Pararoseomonas sp. SCSIO 73927: one gene and its partners. The protein of the gene in region 2 interacts with the protein of the main gene of each other region in a pairwise test. Links are inferred from orthologs where the notes say so. Each region holds a gene or a part of one and is shown on either strand. Other genes may lie near its edges. The genes, in order: dnaQ, VQH23_RS10850 and dnaE.

Region 1 (9,407 bases), 100 kb from region 2 along the record:
GCGGTTCCCCAGCCATCCCTCCCGCCACATGGAGGAGGAGCCCAGGGCAGGAGGGCTGCCGGCATCGCGGCGGCCGCGCCACCCCGGGCTTTTCAGGATCACCCCGCGTCGCTAGTGCTGCGGCCCGGCCCCCGTCGCGGGCGGAAAGGGCCGCAAGGGGTGGAAAACGGCCGTGCTCTCATCTCCGCGCCCGGGCAGCCTGCCCGCGGGCGCCACCGGCGGCGTCGTCATGATGCTGCTCGGCGTGCTCCTCTTCGCCGTCAACGACACGCTCGGCAAATGGCTGGTCGGCTCCTACACGGTGGGGCAGCTGCTGCTGGTGCGCAGCGTCGCCGGGCTCTGCGCCATGGCGCCCTCGATCCGGGCGGCCGGTTCCCCCGCCTTCCTCCGGGCGCCGCGCCCGGGGCTGCAACTCTTGCGCGTGGCCTTCTCCACCCTGGAATCCTCGCTCTTCTTCTGGGCGCTCACGGAGCTGCCCCTGGCGGAGGTCATGACCTACTACATGGCCGGCCCGATCTACGTGACCGCCCTCTCTCCCTTCCTGCTGGGGGAGCGGGTCGGCTGGCGCCGCTGGACGGCCGTGGCGGTGGGGTTCGGCGGCGTCGTGCTCGCGCTGCACCCCTCGCCCTCCTCCCTCTCCTTCGGCGCGGTCTGCGCCCTGGCGGGCAGCTTCAGCTACGCCCTCTTCCTCATCACCACCCGCCAGCTGGCGGGCGTGCCGGGGACGGTGCTGATGACGGCACAGCTCCTGGCCGCGCTCCTCTTCGGCGCCGTGCTCGTCCTGACGCAGGGCTGGACGCCGCCCGGGATCACGGACTTCGTGCTCATGCTGTTCCTCGGCATCGGCTCGCTGGGCGGCAATCTCTGCGTGAACCAGGCGCTGCGGATCGCGCCGGCCTCCGTGGTGGTGCCCTACCAGTACACGCTGATCCTCTGGGGCATGCTCTTCGGCTACCTCTTCTTCGGCGAGGTGATCGGGCCGCTGACCCTGGCCGGGGCCGCCATCATCATCGGCGCCGGGCTCTTCATCTTCCTGCGCGAGCAGCAGCTGCGCCGGGAGGCACCCCGGTGACCCCGGCGCCGCTCCCGGACGCCTCCGTCCCATCCCTGCCCGATGGCGCGGCCGGCCCGTGTCCCGCCCCACCGGACCGGGCGAGGTCCGGGGCCTCACGGCAGCCGGCGGGCGGTCAGAACTGCCAGGGGGCGGGGACCCAGGCGTAGCCCGTGTCCGTCCTCAGCATCCGCCCCAGGCCGGGAAAGGGGTAGTGGAAGCCGAGGACGAGGAGCCGGTCGGCCGCCGCCCGGTCGAAGATCCGGCGGCGCGCCTCCAGCGCGGCGTCCTTGTCGCGGTCCGGCCCCGGCCGCCAGTTGCGGTCGATGTTGATGACGGGGAGGTAGGCGAGGTCCGCCGTCAGCAGCAGCTGGTCGCGCCCGGAATGGACCAGGAGGGCGGCCATGCCCGGCGTGTGGCCGGAGGCGGCGATGGTGGTGAGGCCCGGCACGATCTCCTGCCCGGCCTCGTAGAGCCGCACGTCGCGCGAGACGGGCTCCAGGCCGCGCTTGATGGCGGCGGCGAAGTTGCGCCGGAACTCCGCCGGCACGGGCATGTAGGACAGGTCGGGCTCGCCGCGGACGAAGAAGTCCCAGTCTGCGCGGGGCACGAAGACCGCGGCCCGCGGGAAGGCGCGGCCGCCATCCGGCGCGCGCAGGTTGCCGACATGGTCGGGATGGGCGTGGGAGACGACGACGGCGTCGATGTCGCCCGGCGTCAGCCCGACCGCGGCGAGGTTGGCGAAAAGGCGCCCGCCATTCGGCCCCATGCTCTGCCCGGCCCCCGCCTCGAGCAGGATGCGGCGCCCGCCCGTCTCGATCAGCAGCGTGTTGAGGTTCAGCGTCATGTGGTCGGCGGGGAGAAAGGCGTTCCGCAGCACCGCACCCAGCTCGGCCTCCGGCGCGTCGCTGGCGTAGACCCGGGGCGGCCCGCCGATCACGCCGTCGCTCAGCACCGTCGCGGCGACCTCCCCCACCCGGAAGCGGTAGTGCGCGGCGTTGCCGATCGGGGCCACGGCGCCCTGCGCCAGGGCGGGCCGGCCGGGTCTGCCGGTCAGCGCCGCTCCCGAGGCGGCGGCCGCCGTCAGCATGATGGTGCGACGGTTGATGGTCAGGCGTGTCACGGGGTTGCCGTCCTCGATCCCGGCGGCCGCGGCGTGCGGCGCCTGCCCCCGGAAATGACACCCCACCGGCGCCCGAATAAGCTGGCAATGGATGCCAGGCCTGATAACCCTGGCTTCCCAATGAAGCCGCTCCGCCTCGACAGCCTGGACGTCCTCGCGGCCATCATCCGGCACGGCGGCTTCCGCGCCGCCGCGGCGGAGCGGGGCGTCTCCTCCACCGCGCTGAGCCAGACGATCCGCGCCCTGGAGGACGGGCTGGGAATCCGCCTGCTGAACCGGACGACGCGGAGCGTCGCGCCCACGGAGGCGGGCGCGCGGCTGCTCGAGCGCCTCGTGCCGGCGCTGCAGGAGATCAGGACGGCGATCGACGAGCTCGACGGGCTGCGGGAGAGGCCATCGGGCACGCTGCGGATCAACGCGCCCGGCCCGGCCGTGGATCACGTGCTGTGCCCGCTGGCCTTCGAGTTCATGGAGATCCACCCGGAAGTCCGGGTCGAGATCATGAGCGACGCGGCCATCGTGGACATCGTGGCCCAGGGCTTCGACGCCGGGGTGCGCTTCGGGCAGCAGCTGGACCAGGACATGGTGGCCGTCCCGCTGGGGCCGCCGCTGCGCTACGCGATCGTCGCGGCGCCGTCCTACCTGCGGCGGAACGGCGAGCCGGGCAGCCCGCAGGACCTGGTCGGGCACGCGTGCATCCGCCGGCGCTTCCCGGGCGGCACGCTGGCCCGCTGGAAGTTCGAGAGGGGCGGGGAGGCGGTGGAGATCGTCCCCAGCGGCCGCCTGACGCTGAGCTCCGCGCACCAGGAACTGGGCGCCGCCCTCGCGGGACAGGGAATTGCCCACCTGCTGGAGGACTACGTGCGGCCCTCCCTCGCGGAGGGCTCGCTCGTCGAAATCCTCCGGGACTGGAGCCAGGACCTGCCGGGGTGGTTCCTCTACTACCCGAGCCGGCGGCACCCCAGCGCCGCGATGAGGGCGTTCCTGGACCTCGTCGCCGCCCGCCGCGTGCGGCCACCAGGCCCAGGCCCGCTGAGTCCAGGGCAGCGCCCGATGTGATCGGCCGATGGCAGGGCGGCCGGAGGTGCGGGGATGGCTGACCTGCCCAGGCCGAGGACAGGCCGCGCACGGCGATGCGCCGCGACCGATGCGCCCGCGTCCTCCTCCCCGCCAGCACCGCCCTCCCCGGCATCGAGGAGGCCCGGGCCCTAGGCCTCCATGTCGGCCGTCTTCAGCAGGGTGGCGAAGGCGAGCTGCATGTCGTGCAGGGTCTGCCCCGGCTCCACGTCCACCCACTCGTCGAGCGAGTGCGCACCGGCGCCGGCACCGGCGCTGAGGGCGATCCCGGGAACGCCCATGGAGATGGGGATGCTGGCATCGGTGGAGCTGGCGACGGCCTTGGGCGTGAAGCCCAGCGCCTTCGCGGCGGCGGTGGCGTTGGCCACCAGGGCGCTGTCGCGGTCGATGGCGCCGGCGGGGCGGTCGCCGATCTTCTTCCACTCGGCGGTGATGGCGCCCTTGGCGGTGCTGCGGGCGGCGTTCTCCGCGTCCACGGCCTTCCCCACGATCGCCTTGAAAGCGGCGTCGATGCGGGCGAGCTCCTGCGCGGAGTCCGAGCGCAGGTCCACCTCCAGCCACACCTCGTTCGGGATGGAGTTCACAGAGGTGCCGCCGCCGAGGACGCTGGCGCTGAAGGTGGTGCGGGGCGAGGCCGGGACCGGCATGCGGGAGAGGCCGGCCATCGCCTCGGCGAGCGCGAAGGAGGGGCTGACGAGGCCGAAATCCATGAAGCTGTGCCCGCCCGGCCCGCGGAAGGTGACGCGGTAGCGGAGCGAGCCGGTGGCGCCGGAGACGATGGTTCCCATGCCCATCGGGCCTTCCACCGAGATGAAGGCGGCGATGCGGCCGGCGTAGCGCCCTTTCTGGAAGAGGTGGCGGATGCCGCGCAGGTCCCCCAGCCCTTCCTCGCCCACATTGCCGACGAAGAGGATGTCGTGGCGCGTCTGGATGCTGGCGGCGTCCATGGCGCGGAGGAAGGCAAGGTTCATCGCGAGGCTGCGCGTGTCGTCGCCGATGCCGGGGGCGTAGAGGCGCGTGCCCTCGCGCCGCACCTTCAGGTCGGTGCCAGGGGGGAAGACCGTGTCGAGGTGAGCGGCGACGACGATGAGTTGACCGTTGCCGAGCCCGCGGCGAAGGCCCATCACGTTGCCCTCCTCGTCGGTCTCGCACTCCTCCAGCCCGGCCTCCCGCAGCATCTCCAGGTAGGCGGCACCGCGCTCGGCTTCGCCGAAGAAGGGGGCAGGGATCTCCGTGAGCCGGATGGTCTCCTCGACGAAGCGCTCGTGGTTCGCCGCCAGGTGGCGCAGCGCCTCCTGATAGACGGGGCTCTTCATCACGCTCTCGACCATCTGCCGTATCCCCTCGCGGAGCGGATGCCATGCGACGGGCGGGCGGGGATGTCCAGTGCGGGGACGGGTGCTAGGACGCCGCGTCCAGGCCGGCCCAGACCGGATCCTTCAGCTTGCTGGTGAAGGCCGCGTGGCGCTCCATCTCCTCCGGCGTGTTGGCGATGGGGCGCGGCGTGCGGGCGATGGGGCCGGCCGTGGTCGCGAGGCCGCTGCGGTTGCCGCCGAGGGCGGTGGCCAGCGCCAGGCCGGGCTGCTTGCCGCCCATCAGCTCCAGATAGACCTGGCCGAGGAGCTGCACGTCCAGCAGCGCGTTGTGGGTGGTGCGGGCCGAGAGGTCGATGCCAAAGCGGCGGCAGAGGGCGTCGAGGCTGTTGGGCAGGCCGGGGAAGCGCTTCTTCGCCATCTCCAGCGTGTCCACCATGCGGCTGCGGGGGATGCGCGGCGTCTCGCAGCGGTCGAACTCGTAGTCCAGGAACTTGAAGTCGAAGGGGGCATTGTGGGCGATCACGGGATCGTCCCCCAGGAACTCCAGCAGCTCCGGCAGGATCGCGGCAAAAAGGGGCTTGTCCGCCAGCATGGAGGCGGTGAAGCCGTGCACCTTCGTGGCCTCGGGGGGCACGTCGCGCTCGGGGTTGATCAGCTTGTGGAAGTGCCTGCCCGTCGGCATGAGGTTGACCACCTCGATGGCCGCCACTTCCAGCACGCGGTCGCCGGTGGCGGGGTCTAGGCCGGTGGTCTCGGTGTCGAGGATGAGGGCGCGGGACATGCCGGGAATATAGACCCGCCGGGCCGCGCAACCCAGGGAAAGAGATGGGGGAGGGCCGAGAAGCCCTCCCCCATTCGCGTCAGGCCGCGGCCTTGATGGCGGCCTTCTTCACGTCCTCGCTGACGGTGCCGGCGAAGGTCTCGAAGTTGCCCTCGAACAGGCCCTGCAGCTTCTTCGCCGTGGCGTCGTAGCCGGCCTTGTCGGCCCAGCTGCCGCGGGGGTTCAGCACCTCGGCGGGCACGCCCTCCAGCGCCTTCGGGATCGAGAGGCCGAAGAAGGGCTCCGTCTCGAACTCCACCTTCGCCAGGCTGCCGTCCAGCGCGGCGCGCAGCAGGGCGCGGGTGTGCTTGATCGACATGCGGTGGCCGGTGCCGTAGCTGCCGCCGGTCCAGCCGGTGTTCACCAGCCACACCTGGGCGCCGTCGCGCTCGATCAGCTCCGCCAGCATCTTGCCGTAGGTCTCGGGGTGGCGCGGCAGGAAGGGGGCGCCGAAACAGGTGGAGAAGGTGGCCTGCGGCTCCTTGCCCAGGCCCTTCTCCGTGCCCGCCACCTTCGCGGTGTAGCCGGACATGAAGTGGTACATGGCCTGCGCCGGGGTCAGCTTCGCAATCGGCGGCAGCACGCCGAAGGCGTCGGCCGTCAGCATCACCACGTTCTTCGGCAGGCCGGCCTGCCCGCCCGGGACCGTGTTCGGGATGAACTCGATCGGGTAGCAGGAGCGGGTGTTCTCGGTCAGCGAGCCGTTCTCGAGGTCGAGGTTCCCGCGCTCGTCGCCGATCACGTTCTCCAGCACGGCACCGAAGCGGTGGGAGGCGTCCCAGATCTGCGGCTCGGCCTCGCGGGAGAGCTTGATGACCTTGGCGTAGCAGCCGCCCTCGAAGTTGAAGACGCCCGTCTTCGTCCAGCCGTGCTCGTCATCGCCGATCAGCGCGCGCTCGGGGTCGGAAGACAGGGTGGTCTTGCCGGTGCCGGAGAGGCCGAAGAAGAGGGCCGTGTCGCCGCCCTTGCCCACGTTGGCGGAGCAGTGCATCGGCAGCACGCCCTGCGCGGGCAGCAGCCAGTTCATCACGGTGAAGATGCTCTTCTTGATCTCGCCGGCGTAGGAGGTGCCGGCGATCGCGATGATCTTCTTCGCGAAGGAGAGGGCGATCAGCGTGGTGGAGTTCGGGCGGCCGCCGTGCTCGGGCTTCGCCTCCATCTCCGGGGCGTGCAGGATCACGTAGTCCGGCTCGAAGCCGGCCAGGTCCTCCGCCGGGGGGCGGATGAACATGTTGCGGGCGAAGAGGGCGTGCCAGGCGTTCGTCGTCACCAGCCGCACCTTGATGCGGTAGGCGGGGTCGGCGCCGGCGTAGAGGTCCTCGGTGAAGAGCTCGGGCTGCTTGCCGAGATAGGCGCGGACGTCGGCGGTGAAGGCCTCGAACTTCGCGGGGTCGAGCTTCTGGTTGACCTTGCCCCACCAGATCTCCTTCGTGACCTCCGGATCGTCGGCCACGAACTTGTCGGCGACGGAGCGGCCGGTGTGCACGCCCGTAACGCCCATGAAGGCGCCATCGGCGGAGAGGCGGCCCTCGCCCCGGCGCATGGCGTGCTGCACGAGGCCGGGGGCGGTCAGGTTGGCGTGGATCTCGAAACCCGACTGGACGCCGGTGCCGGAGAGCGCCCGGGCGTGGGAAATCTCGTTCATGCTAAGCGCTTTGCCTCTGATGGACCGGACCGGGGAGGGGCTGATCCGCGTCCCTCAGAGGATTGTAGCCTCGACAGGGGGTCAAAATTAAGGCTGGATGATAGGGGCCCGGCAAAATAACCGTCCGGTTACTTAGCAAGTGCAGCATGGCACCGGATTCGTGTCGTTACGCCTCCCCCGCCTCAGGCCGCAGGGCCGCGGCGCGCAGCCGGTGCGCCCGGCCGAAGCCGAGCACCAGCAGCGCGCCACCCGACTCGACCCGCCAGAGGGAGAAATCCGCGAAATCGGCGTAGGGCTCGGCATAGGGGTGGCGGGCCAGCCAGACCGCCTTCAGCTCCGGGTCGTCCACGGGCTCGGCCACCCCCGTCACGCTCACCCGCGGGGTGGTCTGGGGGTTGGGGCCATCCGCCGCGCCCTGGAAGAGAACCGCGCAGCGGCCGTCGCGGCGGAGCTGGCGCGTGTGCTCCGAGAGGGCGGAGAGGAAGAGCAGCACCGCCCCGTCCGGCGCGACGGCGGGGGTGACGAGGGAGGCGAAGGGCTGCCCGCCCTCCCCCACCGTGGCGAGGGTGGCGGAGGCGGCGCCGCGCATCAGGCGGCGGGCCTGGAGAGCCGGGTCGGAGGCCAAGTCGGGGGCCAAGTCGGGGGCCGGATCGGCCTCCCGATTAACGGCGGGGCCGCCTGCCTCTCCCGGTTTGTCCTCTGCCATGGCATCCTCCGCTCCATCTGGCCGCCATATTTGGCCGCCATCCTGTCGCGCCGCCGCGACCAGGCCTTCAGGGACGCCCGATGCCCCATACCATCGCCCTCGTCGATGACGACCGCAACATCCTCACCTCCGTCTCCATGACGCTGGAGCAGGAGGGCTTCACCGTCCGCACCTACACGGATGGCGAGAGCGCGCTGCAGGGGCTGATGGCCCGCCCCGTGGACCTCGCGGTGCTGGACATCAAGATGCCCCGCATGGACGGGATGGAGCTTCTGCAGCGCCTGCGCCAGCGCAGCGGGATGCCCGTGATCTTCCTCACCAGCAAAGACGACGAGCTGGACGAGCTGATGGGCCTGAGGCTGGGGGCGGACGACTACATCACCAAGCCCTTTTCCCAGCGCCTGCTGCTGGAGCGCATCCGCACCCTGCTGCGCCGGAACGAGGCGAGCCGGGCGGAGGGCAGCGGCACCCCCCAGGGCGGCGTGATCGCCCGCGGCGACCTCGTGCTCGATGAGACGAAGCACACCTGCACCTGGAAGGCGAAGCCGGTGCAGCTGACAGTGACGGAGTTCCTGCTCGTGAAGGCGCTGGCCGTGCGCCCGGGCATGGTGAAGAACCGCGACCAGCTCATCGACGCCGCCTATGGCGAGAACATCTACGTGGATGACCGCACCATCGACAGCCACGTGAAGCGCGTGCGCAAGAAGTTCCGGGCCGTGGACGACAGCTTCGGGCAGATCGAGACGCTCTACGGAATCGGGTACCGCTACAAGGAAGCGTGAGGATCCATCCGCTGGGTGGATGGCTGGTATCCGCTCGCTCGAGTGGAAGGCGACGGGGGGCGAGCGCATATCGCTCGCAACAGACGACGACATAGTGCCGCCGCCTAACACTCAAGGCATGATTTCATGTTCAACCTTCGCAACCTCGCCCTCGCCGCCGCCCTGATCGGCGGCGCGCTGGCCTCCGCCCCCGCCTTCGCCGACCAGGACCGCGTGCCCGAGGGCGCCACCGCCTCCGGCGCCTGGGTCTCGGCGCCCAACAGCCGCACCCCGCTCGCCGGCGCCGGGCAGAGCTTCCTGGAGCGCACCGGCGCGACGGGCGGCGCCGGCCAGCAGAACTGAGCCGCCGCTTCGCCCCTTGGGGCGGCTGAAGGGGGCCGCCGGTTCGTCCGGCGGCCCTTTTTCGTGCGCGCCGCCCCGGGAATGCCACGCCCCGGCCTCACCCTCGGCCGCGGAACTGCTGTAGGCTGCGCCCCATGCCGGACGCCAGCGGCCCGATCCTGACCGAAATTCCCCCCGCCGTTCCGCTGGAGCGGCGCGGCCGGAACCGGCGCGTCTCGCCGCTGCTCCGGCGCATCCTGCTGGTGAACATGCTGCCGCCCTTCCTGCTGGCGGCCACCCTCCTCTACCTGGACCAGTATCAGGACGGCCTCCTGGCCGCCGAGGTGCAGGGGCTGCGGACCCAGGCCCGCATCTACGCCAACGGCATCGCCGAGGCCGGGGTGCGGATCCAGGACGACCGCGCGACCCTGGTGCCCGACACCGCCCGCCCCCTGCTGCGCCGCCTGACGGAGCCGAGCCCGGGCACCCAGGCGAAGCTCTTCGACAACAACGGCCTGCTGGTGGCCGACAGCCGCGTGCGGGAGGGGCCGGGCGGCGCGATCGTG
Region 2 (9,512 bases):
TTCAGCGCGATCACCCGGTCGACGTTGTAGAGGCGGAGCTGCCGGGCGATCAGCATCTCCTCGATCAGCCCCTCGGCCGGGTGCCAGGTGAAGGGGATGCGCATCCCCTCCGCCTCGTGCCCCTGGCGGCGCAGGTTGAGCACGAGATGGTCGAACAGCTCCTCCGCGCCCCCGTGCACGAAGGGCACCATGGTGCTGAGCACGAGCACCTTCATGCCAGCAGCCTCTCGATCGTCGTGTCCCAGTCGATGCCGAGCTCCGCCACCCGCTCCCGCGCCGCAGCACCCATCCGGGCGGTCAGGGCGCGGTCGGCATAGAGACGGTCGAAGGCGGCGCCCAGCTCGGCCGCGTCCGGGCCGGTCATCAGCCCGGTGACGCCGTCCTGCACGAACTCCGCGACGCCGCCGGAGTCGGAGACGGTCACCGTGCAGCGCGCGGCATGGGCCGCCTCGATGGTCGGGTAGCCGTAGCTGTCCTCGTCGAAGGGCAGGTAGGCGGAGGCGAGGGCGTTCTCCAGCCGGTCGGCCTTCTCCTGCTCGGAGATCCAGCGCTCCTCGACCGTCACGCGGTCCGCGACCCCCAGCTCCAGCGCGCGCCGCCGCAGCCCCTCGACGTAGGCCGGGTGCATGGAAAGGCCACAGAGCCGGAGCCGCACGGCCGTGCGCGTGTGCGCCATCGCCTCCACCATCAGGTGCTGGCGCTTGTGGTGCTCCATCCGGCAGACGCTGACGATCTCGTCGCCGTAGGCCCCGGCGACGAACATCTCCGGCCGCAGGATGGGCGGGTAGAGGATGTCGCTGGCCACGCCGTTGAAGCGCCGCAGGCGGTCCCCCACCACGCGGGAGTTGGTGAAGACGTGCCGCGCCTCCGACAGGAACTCGTTGTCCGCCGCCATCACCGCGTCGCGCAGGGCCCGGCCGGCGGCATGGTCGGGCACCGCGCCGTAGGGCGTGCCCCAGAGGTCGTAGAAGCCGCGCAGGTGGTGGATGAACCACACCACCTTGCGGCGGTGCCGCACCGCGTGGGCGGGCGGGCGGATCGTGATGACCTGCTCGAAGTAGTCGTCGAGCTTCATCATGCGGAAGGCCGCGGTCTGCGACAGGATCTGGTCCTGGTACTCGACGAAGGGCAGGTAGACCGTCTCCACCTGGTGCCCCCGCGCCGTGAGCTTCTCGTTCAGCCAGTCCACGATGAAACGCCCGCCGCCGTACACCAGCGGCACGGCGGAGGAGACGATGCCGATCCTCACGCGCGCCGATCCCCGCTCAGGCCAGCCGCAGCGCGGGGTAGGTCTCGGCCGGCTGACGCAGCATGAGCAGGTTGGCCGTCGGCACCGCCGCCAGGGCGGAAACCGGCCGCGCCGGCCGCACCGTGCCCGTGGCCTCGTCCACCTCGTAGGGCGTGAAGCCGGCGCCCGTGAACAGCGCCATCCACTCCGCGGGCGCGACGCCCGCGCGGCGCAGGTGCTCCGGCCCGAACTCCACCAGCGCCGCCATGCCCGGATTCTCCGAGAGGATGCGGCCCATGCCCCGCCACACCTCCGGCTCGAACCCCTCCACGTCGATCTTGGCGAGGTGCACGCGCGTGCCGGGCGGCACCAGCGCGTCCATCGGCCGCACATCCACCGTCTCGCTCCCTTCCGAGCCCGGCAGGGCGAGCAGGGAGGAGTGGCCGGAGGTGACGCCGAGGTTCAGCTCCGCCGTGCCCGGCGCCGCGCCGGCCGCGCAGCGGTGCAGCGTCACGATCCTGTCCAGCCCGTTCGTCACCAGGCTCCGCCGCAGCAGCTCCGCCAGCCGGGCCGTGGGCTCCACCGCGATCACCCGGCCCGCCGGGCCGACGCGCCGCGCCGCAGGCAGCACCGTCAGCCCGACATTCGCCCCCACGTCCAGCACGGTGTCGCTTTCCCGCAGCACGGCCTGGATCACCGCCACCGTGCCCGGCTCCAGCCGCCCGCCGCTCTCGTACATCGCGGCGACGAGCGGCGCGTCCTCGGCGGGGATGAGGAGGAAGCCCTCGGGCAGGCGCATCAGCAGGGCGTCGCCGACGGGAAGCGCCACCCGCGAGAGCAACGGCTCCGTCCGGTCCCGCACAAGGCCGTAGAGCATGTCGGTCCGGCTCTGCAGCTGGCCGGAGAGCGCCTCCGCCCCTCCGTTGGCCCCTCCCGCGAGCCGCTCCTCTGTGCTGGCCACAGCCCCCGCGAGCCGCTCCTCGGTGCTGGCCACGGCCCCCGCGAGCCGCTCCTCCGTGCTGGCCACGGCCCCCACGAGCCGCTCCTCGGTGGCGGTGACAGCCCCCGCGAGCCGCTCCCCGGTGGCGGTCACGGCCCCGGTGACCGCGTCCTGCCGCTGCCCCTGCTCGAGGCGGAGCGCGTCGATGCCGAGCTGCAGCGCCCGCATCCGAAGCCCCAGCCGGTCGATCGCCTGCTCGACCCCGGCCGTCTCGGCCCGCAGGTGGTGCTCCACCCGCTCGAGGCGCCCCGCGAGGTCGTCCAGCCGCGGGGGTAGCGGGTCGATGCGGTCCGCGATCGCCTGCATCTGCCGCGCCAGCGCGTGCGTGGCCGCCGCCACGGTGGCGGCAACCCCGCTGTTGATCCGGGCGTCGAGGTTCGTGTCCTCCACCGCCTGCCGCAGCCGCAGCTGGATGCGGTGCAGGAAGGGTAGGGCGAAGGGACGCAGTCCCCGCAGCGCGACCCGGCCGGCGCGCCGGTGGATGGGACGAGGAGGCTGGCTCTCAGACACGCGCGGCACCGGACCTGTCATGGGTGATCGGCGGCCTGGGCCGCGGCGCCTTCATAACGGACCCACGGGGGGCGGCAAGTCGGGGAGGGGACGACCCGTACCGAAACCGACGCTGTGCTCCCGCTACGCCGGGCGGCGGGCCCGGAGGGCGGCGGCCAGGGTGCCGTCGTCCAGCACGTCCAGCGCTCCGCCCATCGGCACGCCCTGGGCCAGCCGGGTGACGGGCACGAGGAGCGGCCGCAGCCGGTCCGCCAGGTAATGGCCGGTGGAGGCCCCCTCCACCGTCGCCGGCAGCGCCAGGATCACCTCCTCCACCTCCCCCTTCGCCACCCGCTCCACCAGCGGCTGGATGGCCAGGTCCTCCGGCGACACGCCGCCGAGCGCCGAGAGCGTGCCCCCCAGCACGTGGTACAGCCCGCGATGCGCCCCCGCCCGCTCCAGCGCCCAGAGGTCCGAAACCCCCTCCACCACGCAGACCAGCCCGCGCTCCCGCCGGGGGTCGCGGCAGACGCCGCAGGGATCACGCGAGTCGAGGTTGCCGCAAACCCGGCAGGGCTTCACCGCCTCCGCCGCCGCATCCAGCGCGCGGGAGAGCGGACGCATCAGCCGCTCCGGGTCCTGCAGCATCCGCAGCGCGGCGCGCCGGGCGGAACGCCGCCCGAGGCCGGGAATCCGCGCCAGCAGGGCGACCAACTGCTCCACCGGGTCGTTGGGCGGAACCGGATCCGGGCGCATCGCGGAAGGGTCGAACGGCATCCGTTGCATATGGTGACGATCCCCCTCCGGCGCATCGGACGGCGCTTGCGGACCGGGGAGAGGAAGAAGGAATTCTTCCTTTCCCCGGACCCCTCACCATCATCTTTTTCTAGGCTTTGGATTTACTCTGCTGACGGTGCGCCTCGGGTCGATGACCCGAGGCGACTGCAAGGGCAGGAAGAGGCCCGTCACGCCGAGACCTCGTGTCAGGCCGGCGTGGCGGCAGCCAGAAGGGGATCCAAGGGCCTCAGGCCCTTGGTGGGGGTCCAGGGAGCGAAGCCCCCTGGGGCCGGTCGCGCTCAGAACGGCAGCTTGAACCCGCCCAGCCCGCCGCCCATGCCGGGGATGTTGAGGCCGGAGGTGGCCTTCGACATCTCCTCCGCCATCATCGCCTCCACCTTCTGCTTGGCGTCGGCGTGGGCGGCGACGATCAGGTCCTCCAGCACCTCGCGCTCCTCCGCCACCATGAGGGAGGGGTCGATCGCCAGGCCCTTCAGGTCGCCCTTGCCGGAGAGGGTGACGCGCACCATGCCGGCGCCGGCCTGGCCCTCCATGGTGGCGGCCTCCAGCGTCGCCTGCATCTCCTGCATCTTCGACTGCATCTGCTGAGCCTGCTTCAGCATGTTGCCCAGGTTCTTCATGCGGCGGTCCTCAATTGGGGGGGGGGGAGGGCGATGGCCCAGGCGGATGGACCAAGCCTCAGGGCCTGTCCATCCCCGCGGGCTCGGCGTCCAGCGGCGCGAAGGCGAAATCGTCGTCGTCCACCGGGGCGAAGTTCACGTCGTCCGCCAGCACCACCTCCGGCTCCTCCGCCGGGGCGGCCTCGGGCGGGGGCAGGCCGTAGTCGTCGAGGTTGGCGTCGCGCACGTCGCGGATCTGGGCGCCGGGGAAGGTCTCCATCACGGCCAGCACCAGCGGGTGGCTGCGCGCCACCTCCAGCCGCGCCTCGTCCGCCGCCCGGCGCTGCGAGGCAAGCGTCGGCTCCCCCTCGGCGTTGGAGAGGGAGACGGTCCAGCGCGCCCCCGTCATCTCCTGCAGCAGGGCGGAGAGCTGGCCGGGCAGGTCGCGCGGCGCGTCCGGCAGCATCCGCAGCTCGATCCGCCCTTCCGCGAAGCGGACGAGGTGGACGGTATGGACGAGGTGCGCGTGCAGCTTCGGCCGACGGCCTGAAGCGAGCGCCGCCACCTCGCGGAAGGTGGTGGGGCGGGCGAGGGGGGCAGCCTCGGGCTCCGGCTGGGCCGCCACGGCCACGGCCGCGCCGCCACCACCCGCGATGGCCCGGAAGCCGCCGGTTGGGCCACCAGCGGCCATCGGCGTGCCGACGGCCTCCGCCCCGCCGCCGGGGCTGCCCGCGGGCGCACCGCCGCCCCCGCCGCCGCGCGGGGGCGGGCTGGCGCCGGAGAGGCGGCGGACAATGTCGCCGGGGGTGGGCATCTCCGCCAGGTGTGCCAAGCGGATCAGCACCATCTCCGCCGCCGCGCGCCGGTCCGGGCTCTCCGCCACCTCGTTGATGCCGCGCAGCAACACCTGCCAGGCGCGGCCGAGCACGGGGATGGTCAGCGTCTCCGCCAGGGCCGCGCCGCGCGTGCGCTCCGCCTCCGGCACGGAGGGGTCGTTCCTCAGCGCCGGCACGGCCCGGAAGCGCGTCAGGGTGTGGGTCAGCTCCGCCATGTCGGCCAGCACCACGCCGGGATCGGCGCCGCGCTCATGCGCGCGGTCCATGGCGGCGAGCACGGCGGGAAGGTCGCCGCGCAGGGCGGCCTCCATCAGGTCCATCACCAGGGCGCGGTCCGCCAGCCCCAGCATGTCCCGCACCGCCTCGGCCGTGACGCCGGCCCCGTCCTCGGACGGCATGGCGATGGCCTGGTCGAGCAGGGAGAGGCCATCGCGCACGGAACCATCCGCTGCGCGGGCGACCATGGCGATCGCCTCCGGCTCCACGGTCGTCCCCTCCGCCTCCGCGATGCGGGCGAAGTGCGCGCGCAGCGTCTCCTGCGGCACGCGCTTCAGGTCGAAGCGCTGGCAGCGGGAGAGGATGGTGGCCGGAACCTTCCGGATCTCGGTGGTGGCAAACAGGAACTTCACCTGCGGCGGCGGTTCCTCCAGCGTCTTCAGCAGCGCGTTGAAGGCCGCGCCGGAGAGCATGTGGACCTCGTCCAGGATGTAAACCTTGAAGCGCCCCTGGCTCGGCCGGAAGCGCACCGCCTCCCGGATCTCCCGCACATTGTCCACGCTGTTGTTGGAGGCGGCGTCGAGCTCCACCACGTCCGGGTGGCGGTCCGCCAGGATGGCGCGGCACTCCGGGCACACGCCGCAGGGATCGGCCGTGGGGCCGCCCTTCCCGTCGGGCCCGATGCAGTTCATGGCGCGGGCGATGATGCGGGCCGTGGTGGTCTTCCCCACCCCGCGGACGCCCGTGAGCATGAAGGCGTGCGCCACCCGGTTCTGCGCGAAGGCGTTCCGCAGGGTGCGGACCAGCGTGTCCTGCCCGATCAGGTCCGCGAAGCTCTTCGGCCGGTACTTGCGGGCCAGCACCCGATAGGGCTGGGCCGGCTCATCCGGTGTGGGCGCGGGTGTGGGCGCGGCGGTGGGCGCAGGGGGCGCGGCCGGTGCGGGATCGCCGAACAGGCCGGGCCCTTCCATCGGGGGCTCCGGCAGGTCGTCCGGCGCTTCGGTCGAGAGGTCGGTGTCGCTGGTCATCCGGGCCGCATCATACGCGGCCTGGGCCGCCAGGCATCATACCAAGAGGTGGAAGACCGGACCGCGACCCGAGCGATGACCCGCCTCGGCTGCTTCCTTCCGGACCTGACCGGGTCGACAGGGCGCCCGTCCGCGACCGGCCTTCCGCCGCGGTATATGAGGGGAAGGCGCCCCGGGAGCAACCGGGATCGGGGCCGGTTCGCGGGTTGGGAACGACGATTTCCCGCGCGTCCCCGCCGCCCACCCTTTCTCACGATGGCATGTCGCCCTATCTCTGGCCACCACAACAGCTCATCGTGAGACGCCGGGATGTCCCAGATCCACATCATCCACGAGAACCCCGAGTGGCTCCCGCCGCTGGCCGCGGCCCTGGACAAGCGCGGCCTGCCCTGGGCGGACTGGAACCTCTCCTCCGGCAGCTTCGACCTCTCCCGGCCCCCGCCGGAGGGCGTGTTCTACAACCGCATGTCCGCCTCCTCCCACACGCGCGGCCACCGCTACTCCGCGGAGCTGACGGCGGCTGTGCTGGCCTGGCTGGAGCGCTACGGGCGCCGCGTGGTGAACGGCCCCCGCGCCCTGGACCTGGAGATCAGCAAGGCCCGGCAGTACGCGGCGCTGGAGGCGGCCGGGATCGCCGTGCCCGGCACCGTGGTGGTGCGGGGTGAGGCGGAGGACGTGGTGAGGGCGGCCCGCGCCCGGTACGGCAGCGGCCCGCTGATCCTGAAGCCCAACCGTGGTGGCAAGGGCCTGGGCGTGCGCCTCTTCGCCGATCCGGACGCGCTGGCCGCCTTCCTGGCCGACGCGCCGGAGGACGAGCTGCCCGCCGACGGCCTCTGGCTGCTGCAGGACTATCTCCGCGCCGCGCGGCCCTTCATCACCCGCGCCGAGTTCGTCGGCGGCCGATTCCTCTATGCGGTGGAGGTGGACACCTCCTCGGGCTTCGAGCTCTGCCCCGCCGATGTGTGCGAGGTGCCCAGCCCCTCCGCCGCGGTGGGCGACGCTTTCTGTCCGGTTGGTGAGGCGCCGGCCGCCGCGCCGGTGGCGGCCGCGCCGCGCTTCCGCGTCCTGCCGGACGGCATCGAGGCCGGGCAGCGCGCGGCGCTGGAGGGCTTCCTGGCCGCCAACGGCATCGAGGTGGCGGGGATCGAGTTCATCCGCACGGTGGAGGGCGAGGTGTTCACCTACGACGTGAACACCAATACCAACTACAACCCGGCCGCCGAGGAGGCCGCCGACCTCGCGGGCACGGACCGCTCCGGCCCTGGCGCGATCGCCGCCTTCCTCGGCGCCGAACTGGCCCGCACCCGGCGCGCGGCGGCCTGACGCGCGGCGGGGAGGGGAGGCCTCCTCCTCTCCCCGGTCCCGCCGGATGGACCGTACCCCCCGGCCATGGCAGGTTCGGCCGGTCCATGCTCACCATCCCCGCCAGCCGCCCCAACGCCTATACCGGCTCCCCGCTCGACCGGGTCTCGGACCGGCGGGACGACGCCGATTTCGTCGCGGCCGCCCTGGCCTCGAAGGAGAGCCTCATCGCCCCCGTCTGGCGATCGAAGAGCCTCCTGCGCGGGGTGGAGGAGGGCGCCCCGGAGGCGGTGCTGCTGACGCGGGAGGCCGCCGAGGCCGTCCTCATGGCCGGCGGCCATGATCAGTCCACCTGGGCGCTCCTCGGCCTGAACGGGGGCACCCCCGTCTTCGCTGTGGACTGCAGCGCGGCGGAGGACCCGCTCCCCCTCCTGCCCGAGGGCATGGGCGCCTTCCACGACCTGCGCGCTGTCGCCGGCCTGCTGCCCCCGGGCGAGGCATCCATGCTCGCCCACGCGCGCGGCCTGATGCACTGGCGCACCCGCCACCGCTTCTGCGGCGTCTGCGGCCACACCTGCGAGCCTCGCAGCGCCGGCAACGCCATGGCCTGCACGAACTGCAACGCCCAGCACTTCCCGCGCACCGACCCCGCCGTGATCATGCTCGTGGTGAACGGCGACGAGTGCCTGCTCGGCCACTCCACGCGCTTCCCCAACAGCGCCATGTACTCCACCCTCGCCGGCTTCGTGGAACCGGGGGAGAGCCTGGAGGAGGCGGTGCGCCGCGAGGTGAAGGAAGAGACGGGCGTGACCGTCGGCGCCTGCCAATACCACTCCTCCCAGCCCTGGCCCTTCCCCGCCTCGATCATGCTCGGCTTCCACGCGGAGGCGCTGAGCCGCGAGGTCACGATCGACCCCGCCGAGCTGCGCGACGCCCGCTGGTTCACGCGGGAGGAGATCCGAAACCCCGAAGCCGCCGGCTTCCTCCTGCCGCGGGTGGATTCCATTGCCCGGCGCCTGATCGAGGACTGGCTGGAGCACGCCCCATGACCCGCGCCCTTCCATTCGCCGCGTTGCTGCTGGCCCCCCTGGCCCTGGCGGCCTGCCGCGCCAACGATCCCCTGCCGCCCCCCGCCAATGCCGCCGAGGCCGCCTGCCGCCGGGAGGCGCAGGACTCCGCCGGCGTGGACCGCGGCTTCGAGCGCCTGCAAATCCAGAACCCGACCCAGAACCAGCGCGTGACGGGCGAGATCGCCCTGGCCGAGCGTCAGGCCTACCTGCGCTGCCTCCGCACCAAGGGGCTGGCGGCGCCGGGCGGCGTGGAGCCCGTCCGCCCGCCCGGGTGAGGGCGGACGGCCGCCGCGCCCTCGGCGCCGCGCTCCTCACCCTGCCCGCCGCCGCGCGCGCCCAGCCCCTGCCGCCCGGCCCCGAGATCGAGGCGGCCTGGGCCGCGCTCGGCCCCGCCGCCCGGGGCTGGTCCCTCCTCGCCTCCCCGGCCTTTCCCGTCGCCTGGCCGCCGCAGGGCTCCCTGCGCCGCTACGCCTTCGCCTATCGCCACCGTCCCAGCCTGGCCGACGGCGTGGAGGTCGCCGCCCCCTGGGCCGCCGCCGAGACCGGCCCGGGCACCCTGGGCCGGATCATCTCCCTCTCCAGCGAACTGACTCCTCTCGGCATCCAGGGCGTCCGCCCGCTGAGTGGCGAGGAGACGCGCCTGATCGGGCGGGAGGCGGAGGTGGCCAGAATCCTCCTTGCCCCACCCGACGAGGCCGGGGCCGCCCTGGTCCGCGCCTTCCACTGCAACTGGGCCAGCCGCAATGGCCTGGGCGCCCGCGCCATCGCACCCCATCATCCCGCCTTCATCGCCTGGCTGGGCTGCGGCTGAGGCCGTCCTTGGGGGCCGGAGCCAGGGGGCTTTGCCCCCTGGACCCCCACCAGGAGGCTGAGCCTCCTGGACCTGCATCGGGCTGCCGCAGGACGGGCGGGACGCGTCAGCCGCCTCGGCTTCATGAGCCGCGGC
Region 3 (10,485 bases), 1.7 Mb from region 2 along the record:
CTCCTCGATCGCCAGCTTCTCCTTAATCGTGTCGATCACGAAGATCACGTCCGGCAGGCCGCCCATCTCGCGGATGCCGCCCAGCGCCCGGTCCAGCTTCTCGCGCTCGCGGGTCAGCATCAGGATCTCCTTCTTGGTGAGACCCGTGGTGTTGCCGGCCAGCTGCTCGTCCATCTGCTTCAGGCGCTTGATGGAGCCGGTGATGGTCTTCCAGTTGGTGAGCATGCCGCCCAGCCAGCGGTGGTTCACGTAGTACTGGCCGCAGCGGGTCGCCGCCTCGGCCACGTAGTCCGCCGCCGCCTTCTTCGTGCCGACGAAGAGCACGCGGCCGCCGCCGGCCACCACGTCGCGCACGGTGCGGAGCGCGCGGTCCATCAGCGGCACGGTCTGCTGCAGGTCCAGGATGTGCACCTGGTTGCGCACGCCGAAGATGTAGGGGGCCATCTTCGGGTTCCACCGGCGGGTGTGGTGGCCGAAGTGGACGCCGGCCTCGAGCAGGCCGCGCAGGGTAACCTCAGGCATCGCCATCGGGCGTGTCCTTCCTTCCGATATGATCCGGTTGGGCCTCCGCGGTGCTGTGCCCTCGGGATTTTCCTTCGGAAAACCCGGGGGACCGGACCCTGCCGCTTATCTCGGAAGGGCGCGCCGCGTGCGGATTTGCCGGGCGTGGGAGGTCCCTCGCCCGGCGGGGCCGCATATCGCACGCGGCGCGCGGCCGGGCAAGTGGTTCAGGAGGCCAGGGCGGCCTCCAGCCGGGCCAGCGCGGCCTTCTCGGGCGCGGAAATCCCGCCCAGCAGGCCGAGCAGGCCGCCCTTGGCCTCGGCGAGTTGCACCGCGCGCTCCATCACGCGGTGCCGCAGCGCGCCCCGCGCCTCCGTGCCCAGGGCGTGGACGGTGTCGGTCCAGGCAGAAACCAGTTCCGCGGGAGGCGGCGACGAGAGCCAGCGGGAGAGAAGGGCCTGCCCGTCGCTGCCGGCATCCAGCCCCACGGCATGGGCGGCGTCCAGGACCGCCCGGCGCTCCCGGTCCCCCATCATCCCGTCCGCCCAGGCGACGACCACCAGCGGCACGATGGACAGGGCCGCGACGGTGCCGCTGCCGATGCCGAGCGAGACGAGCCGGTCCAGCAGCGCCGGGTCCCGCAGGCCGGAGACCTCGGCCAGCTGGTCGCGCTCCGGCCTCCCGGGATCGGCCGCGCGGAGGCGGCGGATCAGCTCGTCGCTCTGCTGGGCGAAGAACGCCTCCTCCAGCGCGCGGCGACGGTCGTCCAGGAAGTCCCTGCTCATGCGATCCTCCTCGTGGCGGGCACCCCTCCGGGGCACCCAGAACAAAGGAGAGGTTGGGCGCGGGCGGGGCCGGTTCCAATGGGTGGGCCGCAAGGGGGGCCGGTGGCAGTCTGCGCCGCGACACGCGCCGACAGGACCAAGCCCCCATGACCGACTCCGCCGAGGCCCCTCTCTCCGCCCCGGATCTCCGTTACGGCATCCCCGGCCTGCCGCCGGGGCCGAGCAGCCCGATGATCGAGGCGATGCTTGCCCACCGCTCCTACCGGAACTTCCTCGACCGGCCGTTGGAGCCGGGGGCGCTGGAGACGATCGTGGCCGCCGCCTCCTCCGCCCCCTCCTCCTCCAACATGCAGACTTGGAGCGTGGTGGCGGTGGAGGATCCCGCCTGGAAGGACCGGCTGGCAACGCTGGCGGGGAACCAGGGCTTCATCCGGCAGGCGCCGCTCTTCCTGTGCTGGATCGCCGATCTCTCGCGGCTGGACCGGATGGGGCAGGCGCACCAGCAACAGCTGGCCGGGCTGGACTACCTGGAGAGCTTCATGGTCGCGCTGGTGGACGCCGCGCTCGCCTCCCAGAACGCGCTGCTCGCGGCGCAGTCGATCGGGCTCGGCGGGGTCTATGTCGGGGCGCTGCGGAACCGGCCGCCGGAGGTGGCGGCGGAGCTGGCCCTGCCGCCCAGGGCCTTCGCCGCCTTCGGCCTGGCGGTCGGTTGGCCCGACACGGAGGCGCGGGCGGAAGTGAAGCCCCGCCTGCCGCAATCCCTGGTCCTGCACCGCGAGACCTACGGCACCGCGGGCGAGGAGGCGGCCGTGGCGGCCTACGACCGGGTGCTGGCCGGGTTCTCCGAGGCGAACGGCATGGGCCGGGCAGACTGGACGGGGCGGATGCTGAAGCGCGTGGCCGGCCCGGAGTCCCTCAGCGGCCGCCACACCATGGCGGAGACGCTGCGGGCGATGGGCTTTCCGCTTAAGTAGCCCTCCTCAGGCCGCGATCTCCACCGCCTCGATGCCGGGCAGCACCTTCAGCGCCTGGGCGAGCCGGGGGGAGACGTTCCAGCGCCCGGGGAGGGCCAGCTCCACTTCCTGCCCCGGACCGGTGCGGGGGATGAGCACCACCTCCCCCCTGCCCCGCCCTTCCCGCTCCAGGATGCCGTGCAGGGTGTCCAGCACCTCCATCGAGGCGAACTCGATCCGGAGGGAGGCGGGGATGGACTGCGCGGCCGCCTCCAGCGGCTCGCAGTCCATCGCCGTGAGCCGAACCGCCTCCCCGTCCACCTTCACCTCGGCGCTGAAGAGCACGGCGTTGCCCTCTGTCAGCATGTCCCGGCACTTGCCGAGAACCTCGGAGAAGCAGGTCACCTCCGTGCTGCCGGAGAAGTCGGAGATCCGGATCCAGGCCATGCGGCTGCCGGTCTTCGTCGTGCGCTCCTTCGTGCCGATCACCGTGCCGGCGAGCTTCAGCCGCGCGGCGCCGGCCTGGGCGCGCTCCGTCATGCGGGCGATGGGGCAGACCTTCAGCTTCGCCAGGGCGTCCTTGTAGGCGTCCAGCGGGTGGCCGGAGAGGTGGAAACCGATCGCCTCCGCCTCGCGCTCCAGCCGTTCCAGCTGCGGCCAGTCCGGCATGTCGCGCAGGCGCAGCGGCGGCATGTCGGCGGAGGCGCCGGGCGCGCCGAAGAGGCCGATCTGGGCGCTGGACCGGTCCTCGGCCGCGGCCTGGGCCCGGCGGATGATGGCTTCCGCCCCCTCCGTCACCTTCGCCCGGTTCGGGTCCAGGCATTCGAAGGCGCCGGCGCGGGCCAGGTTCTCCACCTGCATCTTGTTCAGCAGCTTCGGGTCCACGCGATCCGCGAAGTCCGTGAGGGACTTGAACGGCCCGCCCTCCTTCCGCGCGCGCACGAGGTCCTGCATGGCGCCCTGCCCGACGCGCTTCACGGCAGCGAGGGCGAAGCGGATGGACTTCTTGCCGTCCTCCTGCACCTCCACCGCGAACTCGGCATCACTGCGGTTCACGTCCGGCGGCAGCACCTTGATGGCGAGGCGCGAGGCCTCCTGCAGGTGGGAGGCAAGCTTGTCCGTGTTCGTCATGTCGAGCGACATGATGGCGGCCAGGAACTCGGTCGGGTGGTTCGCCTTCAGCCAGGCGGTCTGGTAGGACACCAGCGCGTAGGCGGCGGCGTGCGACTTGTTGAAGCCGTACTCCGCGAAGCGCTCCATCAGGTCGAAGATCTCGCCCGCCTTGTCCTGGGGAATGCCGTTCTTCACGGCGCCCTCGGTGAAGATCTTGCGCTGCGCCTCCATCTCGGAGCGGATCTTCTTGCCCATGGCACGGCGCAGCAGGTCGGCGCCGCCGAGCGAGTAGCCCGCCAGCTCCTGGCTGATCTGCATCACCTGCTCCTGGTAGACCAGGATGCCGTAGGTCTCCTCCACCAGGCTCCGCATGGCCGGGTGCACCGGCTCCCAGGCCTGGCCGTGCTTGCGGGCGCAGTAGGCGGGGATGTTCGCCATCGGGCCCGGGCGATACAGCGACACCGCCGCGATCAGGTCCTCGAACCGGTCCGGCCGCATCATGCGGAGGACGTCCCGCATGCCCTGGCTCTCGAACTGGAACACGCCGGCCGCGTCGCCCTTCGCGAGCATCTCGTAGGATCGGGCGTCGTCCAGCGGGATGGTGGTGATGTCGATCTCCACCCCCTGCCCCTTCAGAATGTCCAGCGCGCGCTGGATCACCGTAAGGGTCTTGAGGCCGAGGAAGTCGAACTTCACCAGCGACGCGCTCTCCACGTACTTCATGGAGTACTGGGTCACCAGCATCTCGGAGCGCGGGTCGCGGTAGAGCGGCACGATCTCGATCAGCGGCCTGCGCCCGATCACCACGCCGGCGGCGTGGGTGGAGGCGTTGCGGTACAGCCCTTCCAGCTGCAGCGCCGTCTCCATCAGGCGGTCCACGTTCTCGTCCGTCTCGCGCATCTCCCGCAGACGCGGCTCGCCGTCCAGCGCCTCCTGCAGGGTGGGCGGCTTGGCGGCGTTGAAGGGGATGAGCTCCGCGATCTTGTTCACCTGGCCGAAGGGCATGCCCATCACGCGGCCGACGTCGCGCACCACCGCCTTCGCCTGCAGGCGGCCGAAGGTGATGATCTGGCCCACCTGCTCCGGCCCGTACTCCTGCCGGACGTACTCGATCACCTCCTCGCGCCGGTCCTGGCAGAAGTCGATGTCGAAATCCGGCATCGAGACGCGCTCGGGGTTCAGGAAGCGCTCGAACAGCAGGCCGAAGCGCATGGGGTCGAGGTCGGTGATGGTCAGCGCCCAGGCGGCCACCGACCCGGCGCCCGATCCGCGGCCGGGGCCCACGGGGATGTCGTGCGCCTTCGCCCACTGGATGAAGTCCGCCACGATCAGGAAGTAGCCGGAGAAGCCCATCCTCTCGATGATGCCGAGCTCGAAATCCAGCCGCTCGCGGTAGGCGGGCCGGGCCTCCTCGGGCGTCCCCTGGGCGTCCAGGCGCTTGTCCAGCCCCTTGCGGGCCATGTCCTGCACGATGTCGGCCTCGGTCAGCCCTTCCTGCACCTTGCGGCTGATGGGGAGCTCCGGCTTCTTCGTCTCCGCCATCACGGCGCATTTGCGGGCGATGGCCAGGGTGTTGTCGCAGGCCTCCGGCAGGTCCTTGAACAGTTCCCGCATGGCGGCGGGCGGCTTGAACCAGTGCTCGGGCGTCAGGCGGCGGCGATCCGGCTCGGCCAGCGTGCGGCTCTCGGCGATGCAGAGCAGGGCGTCGTGCGCCTCGTGCCCGGCGGCGTCCTTAAAGTACACGTCATTGGCCGCGACGATCGGCAGGGCGGCGGCATCGGCGATGGCCAGCAGCCCCGGCTCCACCGCCCGGTCCCGCTCAGTGCCGTGGCGGGTCAGCTCGACCGCCAGGTTGTCGCCATAGGCCTCGCGCAGCGCCGCCAGCAGCGCTTCGGCCTGGGCGCGGCGGCCCTCGGCCAGGAGCCGGCCGAGCGGGCCCAGAGTGCCGCCCGTCAGCAGGAAGATGCCGGACGCGTTGGCCTGCAACTGGTCCAGGGAGATGGCGGGCTTGCCCGAGGGGTCCTCCCCCAGCCAGCCGAGGGAGGAGAGGCGCTGAAGGTTCTCCAGCCCCGGCCTGTCCATCGCCAGCGCCACCACCGGGTCGGGCGGCAGGCGCGCGGCCTCCGGCCGCTCCGGCTCCTTCTGCCGGGCCAGCCAGAGCTGGCAGCCGACGATGGGCTGCACCCCCTCCTTCACGGCGTACTGGCTGAACTCCAGGGCGCCGAACATCACGGCCGTGTCCGTCAGCGCCAGGGCGGGCATCCCCGCCTTCCTCGCCAGGCCAGGCAATTTGTCGGCCTTGATGGCGCCCTCCGCCAGGGAGTAGGCGGAGTGGACGTGGAGATGGACGAAGCTGCCGGACATGGGGGAGATATAGGCGCTCTCCCGCCCCGCCGCAGCAGATTCCGGGACCGCGAAGGAGGTTGCGGACATGCCGGAAACCGTGAGCCCCCCGCGCGTGGAGGAGGTGGTGAAGCCCGCGCGGCCGCCCCTGCACAAGGTGATTCTGCTGAACGACGACTACACGCCCCGCAACTTCGTGGTGCGCGTGCTGAAAGCGGAGTTCCGCATGGATGAGGGCGGGGCGTCGCGGGTGATGCTGACGGCCCACCAGAGGGGGTCCTGCGTGGTGGCCGTCTTCACGCGGGAGATCGCGGAGGAGAAGGCCGCCCGCGCCACCGACATGGCCGGGCGGGAGGGCTACCCGCTGCGCTTCACGACCGAGCCGGAGAACTAGCCCGGGACCACCATCCCCTCCCGCAGCGTCACGGTGCGGTCCATCCGCGCCGCCAGATCCGGGTTGTGGGTGGCGATGAGGGCGGCGAGCCCCCTGCCCCGCGCCGCCGCCAGCAGCTCCGCGAAGACGCGGTCCGCCGTGCCGGCATCCAGGTTGCCCGTGGGCTCATCGGCCAACAGGACCTTCGGCGCATTGGCGAGGGCCCGCGCGATGGCTACCCGCTGCTGCTCCCCGCCGGAGAGGCGGCTGGGGCGGTGGTCCCGCCGATCTTCCAGGCCGAAGGAGCCGAGCAGCTCCCGCGCCCGCGCCTCCGCCTCGCGCCGAGGCTTCCCGGCCGCGAGCTGGGGCAGCACCACATTCTCCTCGGCCGTGAACTCCGGCAGGAGGTGGTGGAACTGGTAGACGAAGCCGATCGTCTCCCGCCGCAGGGCGGTGCGGGCGTCGTCGCCGAGGCCGCCGGAGTCCCGCCCCTCGACCAGCACGGCGCCGGCATCCGGCTTCTCCAACAGTCCGGCGACGTGTAGCAACGTGGACTTGCCGGTGCCGGACGGGGCGACGAGGGCGACGATCTCGCCCGCGCGCAGCTCCAGCGCCGCGCCGCGCAGCACGGGCAGCTCCCCGGCCTCCGTGCGGTAGCGGCGCTCCACGCCCTGAAGGGCCAGCACGGGAGAGGAGAGCAGGGAGTTAGCCATTGCGCAGGCCCTCCACCGGGTCCAGCCGCGCCGCGCGCCAGGCCGGGTAGATCGTGGCGAGCAGCGAGAGACCGAGGCCCATCCCGACCACCTGGGCCACCTCCATCGGCTCCACCACCGCGGGCAGCCGGGTGAGGAAGTAGACCTCCGCGTTGAACAGCTCCGTGCCGGTGAGCGACTGAAGTACCTGCCGGATGCTCTCGATGTTCAGGCAGAAGGTGAGGCCGATGGCGAAGCCGATCAGCGTGCCCGCCACGCCGATGGAGGCGCCAGCGAGAAGGAAGATGCGCAGGATGGCGCCGCTGGTGGCGCCCACCGTGCGCAACACCGCGATGTCCCGCCCTTTGTCCTTCACCAGCATGATGAGGGACGAGATGATGTTGAAAGCGGCCACGATGATAATCAGGGTGAGGATGAGGAACATCACGTTCCGCTCCACCTGCACCGCCGCGAAGAAGGAGGAGTTGCTGGCCTGCCAATCCAGCACGCGCACGGGGCGCCCGGAGAGCGCCGCGTAGATGGCCCGCGTCGCGTCGCCCACCCGGTCCGGGTTCTGGACGAACACTTCGACCTGCGTCGCCGTGTCGCGGTGCTGGAAGTAGACCTGGGCGGCGTCCAGCGGCAGGAAGACGTAGCTGGAATCGTACTCCTGCATGCCCGCCTCGAACATCGCCACCACTTCATAGGCCTTGAGACGCGGTACGGTGCCGACGACGGTGGCGCGGCCCTGGGGCGAGACGAGGGTGATCCGGTCCCCGATCCGCAGCCCCAGGCGTCGCGCGAGGCGGTTGCCGACCACGATCGTGTCCTGCTCCCCGAAGCGCTGCAGGCTGCCGGCGCGGATGTTGTCCGCGATCAGCGGCCGGGCGCGCAGGTCCTCCGGACGGATGCCGCGCGCGAGGCCGCCGGTGGCGCCGCCGCCCTCGCTGGTGAAGAGCACCTGCCCCTCCACGATCGGCGTGGCGGAGACGATGCCCGGCAGACCCCGCACGCGGACGGCAATGTCGTCGAAGTCGCGCAACCCCTCGTTCGTCTGGGAGTAGACGCCGAGATGCCCGTTCAGCCCGAGGATGCGGCCCAACAGCTCGTGCCGGAAGCCGTTCATCACGGAGGTGACGATGATGAGGGTCGCCACGCCCAGCGCGATCCCCACCAGGGAGAAGATCGCGATGACGGAGACGAAGCGCTCGCCCTTGCGGGCGCGCAGGTAGCGGAAGGCGACGGCGCGCTCGAAGGGCGAGAACATCAGGAGAGGGTGGCCTTGATCTTCGCCAGCGCCTCGTCCAGCGGCAGCTCCAGCCGCTCGCCGGTGGCGCGGCGCTTCAGCTCCACAATGCCCTTCGCGGCGCCGCGCGGGCCGATGATGGCCTGCCAGGGATAGCCGATCAGGTCGGCATCGGCGAACTTCGCGCCGGCGCGCTCGGGCCGGTCGTCGTACACCGCCTCGCCCGGAAGCGCGGCGTAGACCTGCTCGCACAGCGCGTCCGCCGCCGCGTCGCCGGGCTTGAGGTTGAGGATCGCGCAGGCGAAGGGCGCCACCGCGTCCGGCCAGATGATGCCCTCCTCGTCGTGGCTCGCCTCGATGATGGCGCCGAGCAGGCGGGACACGCCGATGCCGTAGGAGCCCATTTCCGGGTTCACGGGGGTGCCGTCCGGCCCCGCCACGGTCAGCCCCATGGACTTGGAGTACTTCGTCCCGAAGTAGAAGATGTGGCCCACCTCGATCCCGCGTGCGGTGATCTGGCTCTCGGCGGGGATGGCGTCCCAGGCCGCCTCGTCGTGCTTCTCGTCCGTCGCGGCGTAGCGGCTGGTCCAGAAATCCACCACCGGCGAGGGGTCACCCGTGCCGGTCCCGTCCTGCTCCAGCACGTCGAACTCCAGCAGATCCTTGTGCAGATACACGACGCTCTCGCCCGTCTCCGCCAGGATGATGAACTCGTGGGAGAGGTTGCCGCCGATCGGGCCGGTATCCGCCTGCATCGGAATGGCTTTCAGCCCCATCCGCGCGAAGGTGCGGAGATAGGCGCGGAACATCTGCCGGTAGGACTGGCGCGCCGCCTCCGCGTCCAGGTCGAAGGAGTAGCCGTCCTTCATCAGGAACTCGCGGCCGCGCATCACGCCGAAGCGCGGGCGGATCTCGTCCCGGAACTTCCACTGGATGTGGTAGAGGTTGCGGGGCAGGTCCCGGTAGGACTTCGCGTAGGTCTTGAAGAGGTCGGTGACCATCTCCTCGTTCGTCGGGCCGTAGAGCATCTCCCGGTCGTGCCGGTCGATGATGCGCAGCATCTCCTTGCCGTAGCCGTCGTAGCGCCCGCTCTCCTTCCAGAGCTCGGCGGCCTGGATGGTCGGCATCAGGATCTCCTGCGCCCCGGCCAGGTCCTGCTCCTGCCGCACGATATCGGAGACCTTGCGCAGCACGCGCAGGCCCAGCGGCAGCCAGGCGTAGATGCCGGCGCTGGTCTGGCGGACCATGCCCGCGCGCAGCATCAGCCGGTGGGAGACGATCTGCGCCTCGGCGGGGGTTTCCTTCAGCGTGGGCAGGAAGGCGCGGGAGAGGCGCAAGGCGGAGGGCTCCGGAAGGGAAGAGGGGGGCAACCTAGAGCATGGGGCGGGCCGCGCAATCCGCCCGGCGGGCGCGCAAAAAAGAAGGGCCGCCCCGAAGGGACGGCCCGAGTTTAGGGAGGAAACGCCAGTCACACGGCGGAAGAGGAAGAGCCCTCTTCCATGTCCCGATCATGCTGCAGTGCGGCCCCGGGACGAAGAAAAATCCAACATCGAACGCCAAGAAAATAGGCTTCCACGACACAGAACGACGTATTCCTCGGCATAGCTGCCGCCTAGCGCTGCATAACGACTAATCATTGGGCATCGCCAGCCATCCCTCGCGGAAGGACAGCCAGTCGGCCGTCACCAGCCACTCGATGATGAGCCAGACGAGGACGGAAACCAGCGTAGTCAGCAGGACCACCCGGACGACGCGGACCTGGCGCGGGGCCCCGCGCCACCCTCCCGCCTCGGCGGCCTCCGGATCGGGGCTGATGCCCAGCGGCAGCACGGCGAAGAGCACCGTCCACCACACGAGGAAGAAGACGACGATTCCCGCGGCCCAGCCCATCCTGCCCCAACCTTGCCCTCACTTGCCCGGGATCGGCCGTAATCCCGGCGCGATCCCCTGCGTTTCTACGCCATGTCGATCCGAAGGGAGACGAAGATGCGACGCCTCATCCTTCTCGCCGGGCTTGCCCTCGCAGCCATCCCGGCGATCCCGCAGACCGCTGAGGCCCATGGCGGCCGCTGGGAGCGCGAGCGGGCCTACCGCCACCACGAGTGGCGCCGCGAGCAGGCCTGGCGCCGGCACGAGCGCCGCGAGTGGCGGCGGGAGCAGGCCTGGCGGCGCCATCAGGAGGAACGCCACGCCTACCGCCGCGGCTACCGACACGGCTACGGCTACGGCCCGCCGGTGGCCTACGCGCAGCCCGGGGTGACCATCGCCATCCCGTTCCGCTGAGCACCCGGCCTGCTCCGGGACTAGACCCGGAGCAGGTGGAGCTCCACCAGGGGGCGCTTGCGGACGCGGCGCCCGATAGCCTTGCGGAGGGCGGTCCGCGCCGCCTCCCGCAGGGCCGAGTCCTCACGCCGCAGCGGCGCGGGCAGGTCGTTCACCAGCCGCACGAGGTCGGCCGCGATCTGCGCCGTAGCGTCCT

Evidence for each region.
Region 1: the proteins of VQH23_RS10850 (region 2) and dnaQ interact in binary tests that used the Escherichia coli proteins (3 or more experiments, as listed by UniProt). The link is inferred for Pararoseomonas sp. SCSIO 73927 from one-to-one orthologs.
Region 3: the proteins of VQH23_RS10850 (region 2) and dnaE interact in binary tests that used the Escherichia coli proteins (3 or more experiments, as listed by UniProt). The link is inferred for Pararoseomonas sp. SCSIO 73927 from one-to-one orthologs.

The regions. Positions count from the first base shown.
Region 1 is NZ_CP146232.1:2,188,490-2,197,896, reverse strand. What follows is about bases 3,501-6,383. They hold dnaQ (DNA polymerase III subunit epsilon), read right to left. Parts: upstream 5,349-6,383; coding sequence 4,653-5,348; downstream 3,501-4,652. Other genes in these bases: pckA (phosphoenolpyruvate carboxykinase (ATP)), read right to left, coding at 5,428-6,383; VQH23_RS10370 (M20/M25/M40 family metallo-hydrolase), read right to left, coding at 3,501-4,582. Also shown: VQH23_RS10385 (DMT family transporter), read left to right, coding at 173-1,072; VQH23_RS10380 (MBL fold metallo-hydrolase), read right to left, coding at 1,188-2,174; VQH23_RS10375 (LysR family transcriptional regulator), read left to right, coding at 2,295-3,233; more of VQH23_RS10370, read right to left, coding at 3,383-3,500; more of pckA, read right to left, coding at 6,384-7,032; VQH23_RS10355 (pyridoxamine 5'-phosphate oxidase family protein), read right to left, coding at 7,199-7,738; VQH23_RS10350 (response regulator transcription factor), read left to right, coding at 7,819-8,520; VQH23_RS10345 (hypothetical protein), read left to right, coding at 8,647-8,862; VQH23_RS10340 (stimulus-sensing domain-containing protein), read left to right, coding at 8,997-9,407. UniProt on the Escherichia coli protein: DNA polymerase III is a complex, multichain enzyme responsible for most of the replicative synthesis in bacteria. The epsilon subunit contain the editing function and is a proofreading 3'-5' exonuclease.
Region 2 is NZ_CP146232.1:2,292,331-2,301,842, forward strand. The notes cover bases 3,695-6,682. They hold VQH23_RS10850 (DNA polymerase III subunit gamma/tau), read right to left. Parts: upstream 6,195-6,682; coding sequence 4,194-6,194; downstream 3,695-4,193. Other genes in these bases: VQH23_RS10845 (YbaB/EbfC family nucleoid-associated protein), read right to left, coding at 3,794-4,135; VQH23_RS10860 (alpha-L-glutamate ligase), read left to right, coding at 6,504-6,682. In the rest of the region: VQH23_RS10825 (glycosyltransferase family 4 protein), read right to left, coding at 1-215; VQH23_RS10830 (glycosyltransferase family 4 protein), read right to left, coding at 212-1,249; VQH23_RS10835 (FkbM family methyltransferase), read right to left, coding at 1,266-2,747; recombination mediator RecR, read right to left, coding at 2,862-3,494; more of VQH23_RS10860, read left to right, coding at 6,683-7,517; nudC (NAD(+) diphosphatase), read left to right, coding at 7,604-8,545; VQH23_RS10870 (phosphoribosylamine--glycine ligase), read left to right, coding at 8,542-8,841; VQH23_RS10875 (hypothetical protein), read left to right, coding at 8,838-9,377. UniProt on the Escherichia coli protein: Part of the beta sliding clamp loading complex, which hydrolyzes ATP to load the beta clamp onto primed DNA to form the DNA replication pre-initiation complex.
Region 3 is NZ_CP146232.1:3,988,188-3,998,672, reverse strand. Bases 2,067-6,027 are described here. They hold dnaE (DNA polymerase III subunit alpha), read right to left. Parts: upstream 5,717-6,027; coding sequence 2,267-5,716; downstream 2,067-2,266. Other genes in these bases: clpS (ATP-dependent Clp protease adapter ClpS), read left to right, coding at 5,784-6,027; VQH23_RS18850 (NADPH-dependent oxidoreductase), read left to right, coding at 2,067-2,260. In the rest of the region: rpsB (30S ribosomal protein S2), read right to left, coding at 1-528; VQH23_RS18855 (hypothetical protein), read right to left, coding at 729-1,286; more of VQH23_RS18850, read left to right, coding at 1,433-2,066; more of clpS, read left to right, coding at 6,028-6,089; VQH23_RS18835 (ABC transporter ATP-binding protein), read right to left, coding at 6,086-6,781; VQH23_RS18830 (lipoprotein-releasing ABC transporter permease subunit), read right to left, coding at 6,774-8,027; proS (proline--tRNA ligase), read right to left, coding at 8,027-9,343; VQH23_RS18820 (DUF1467 family protein), read right to left, coding at 9,636-9,896; VQH23_RS18815 (hypothetical protein), read left to right, coding at 9,993-10,289; VQH23_RS18810 (ribonuclease J), read right to left, coding at 10,310-10,485. UniProt on the Escherichia coli protein: DNA polymerase III is a complex, multichain enzyme responsible for most of the replicative synthesis in bacteria. This DNA polymerase also exhibits 3' to 5' exonuclease activity. The alpha chain is the DNA polymerase catalytic subunit.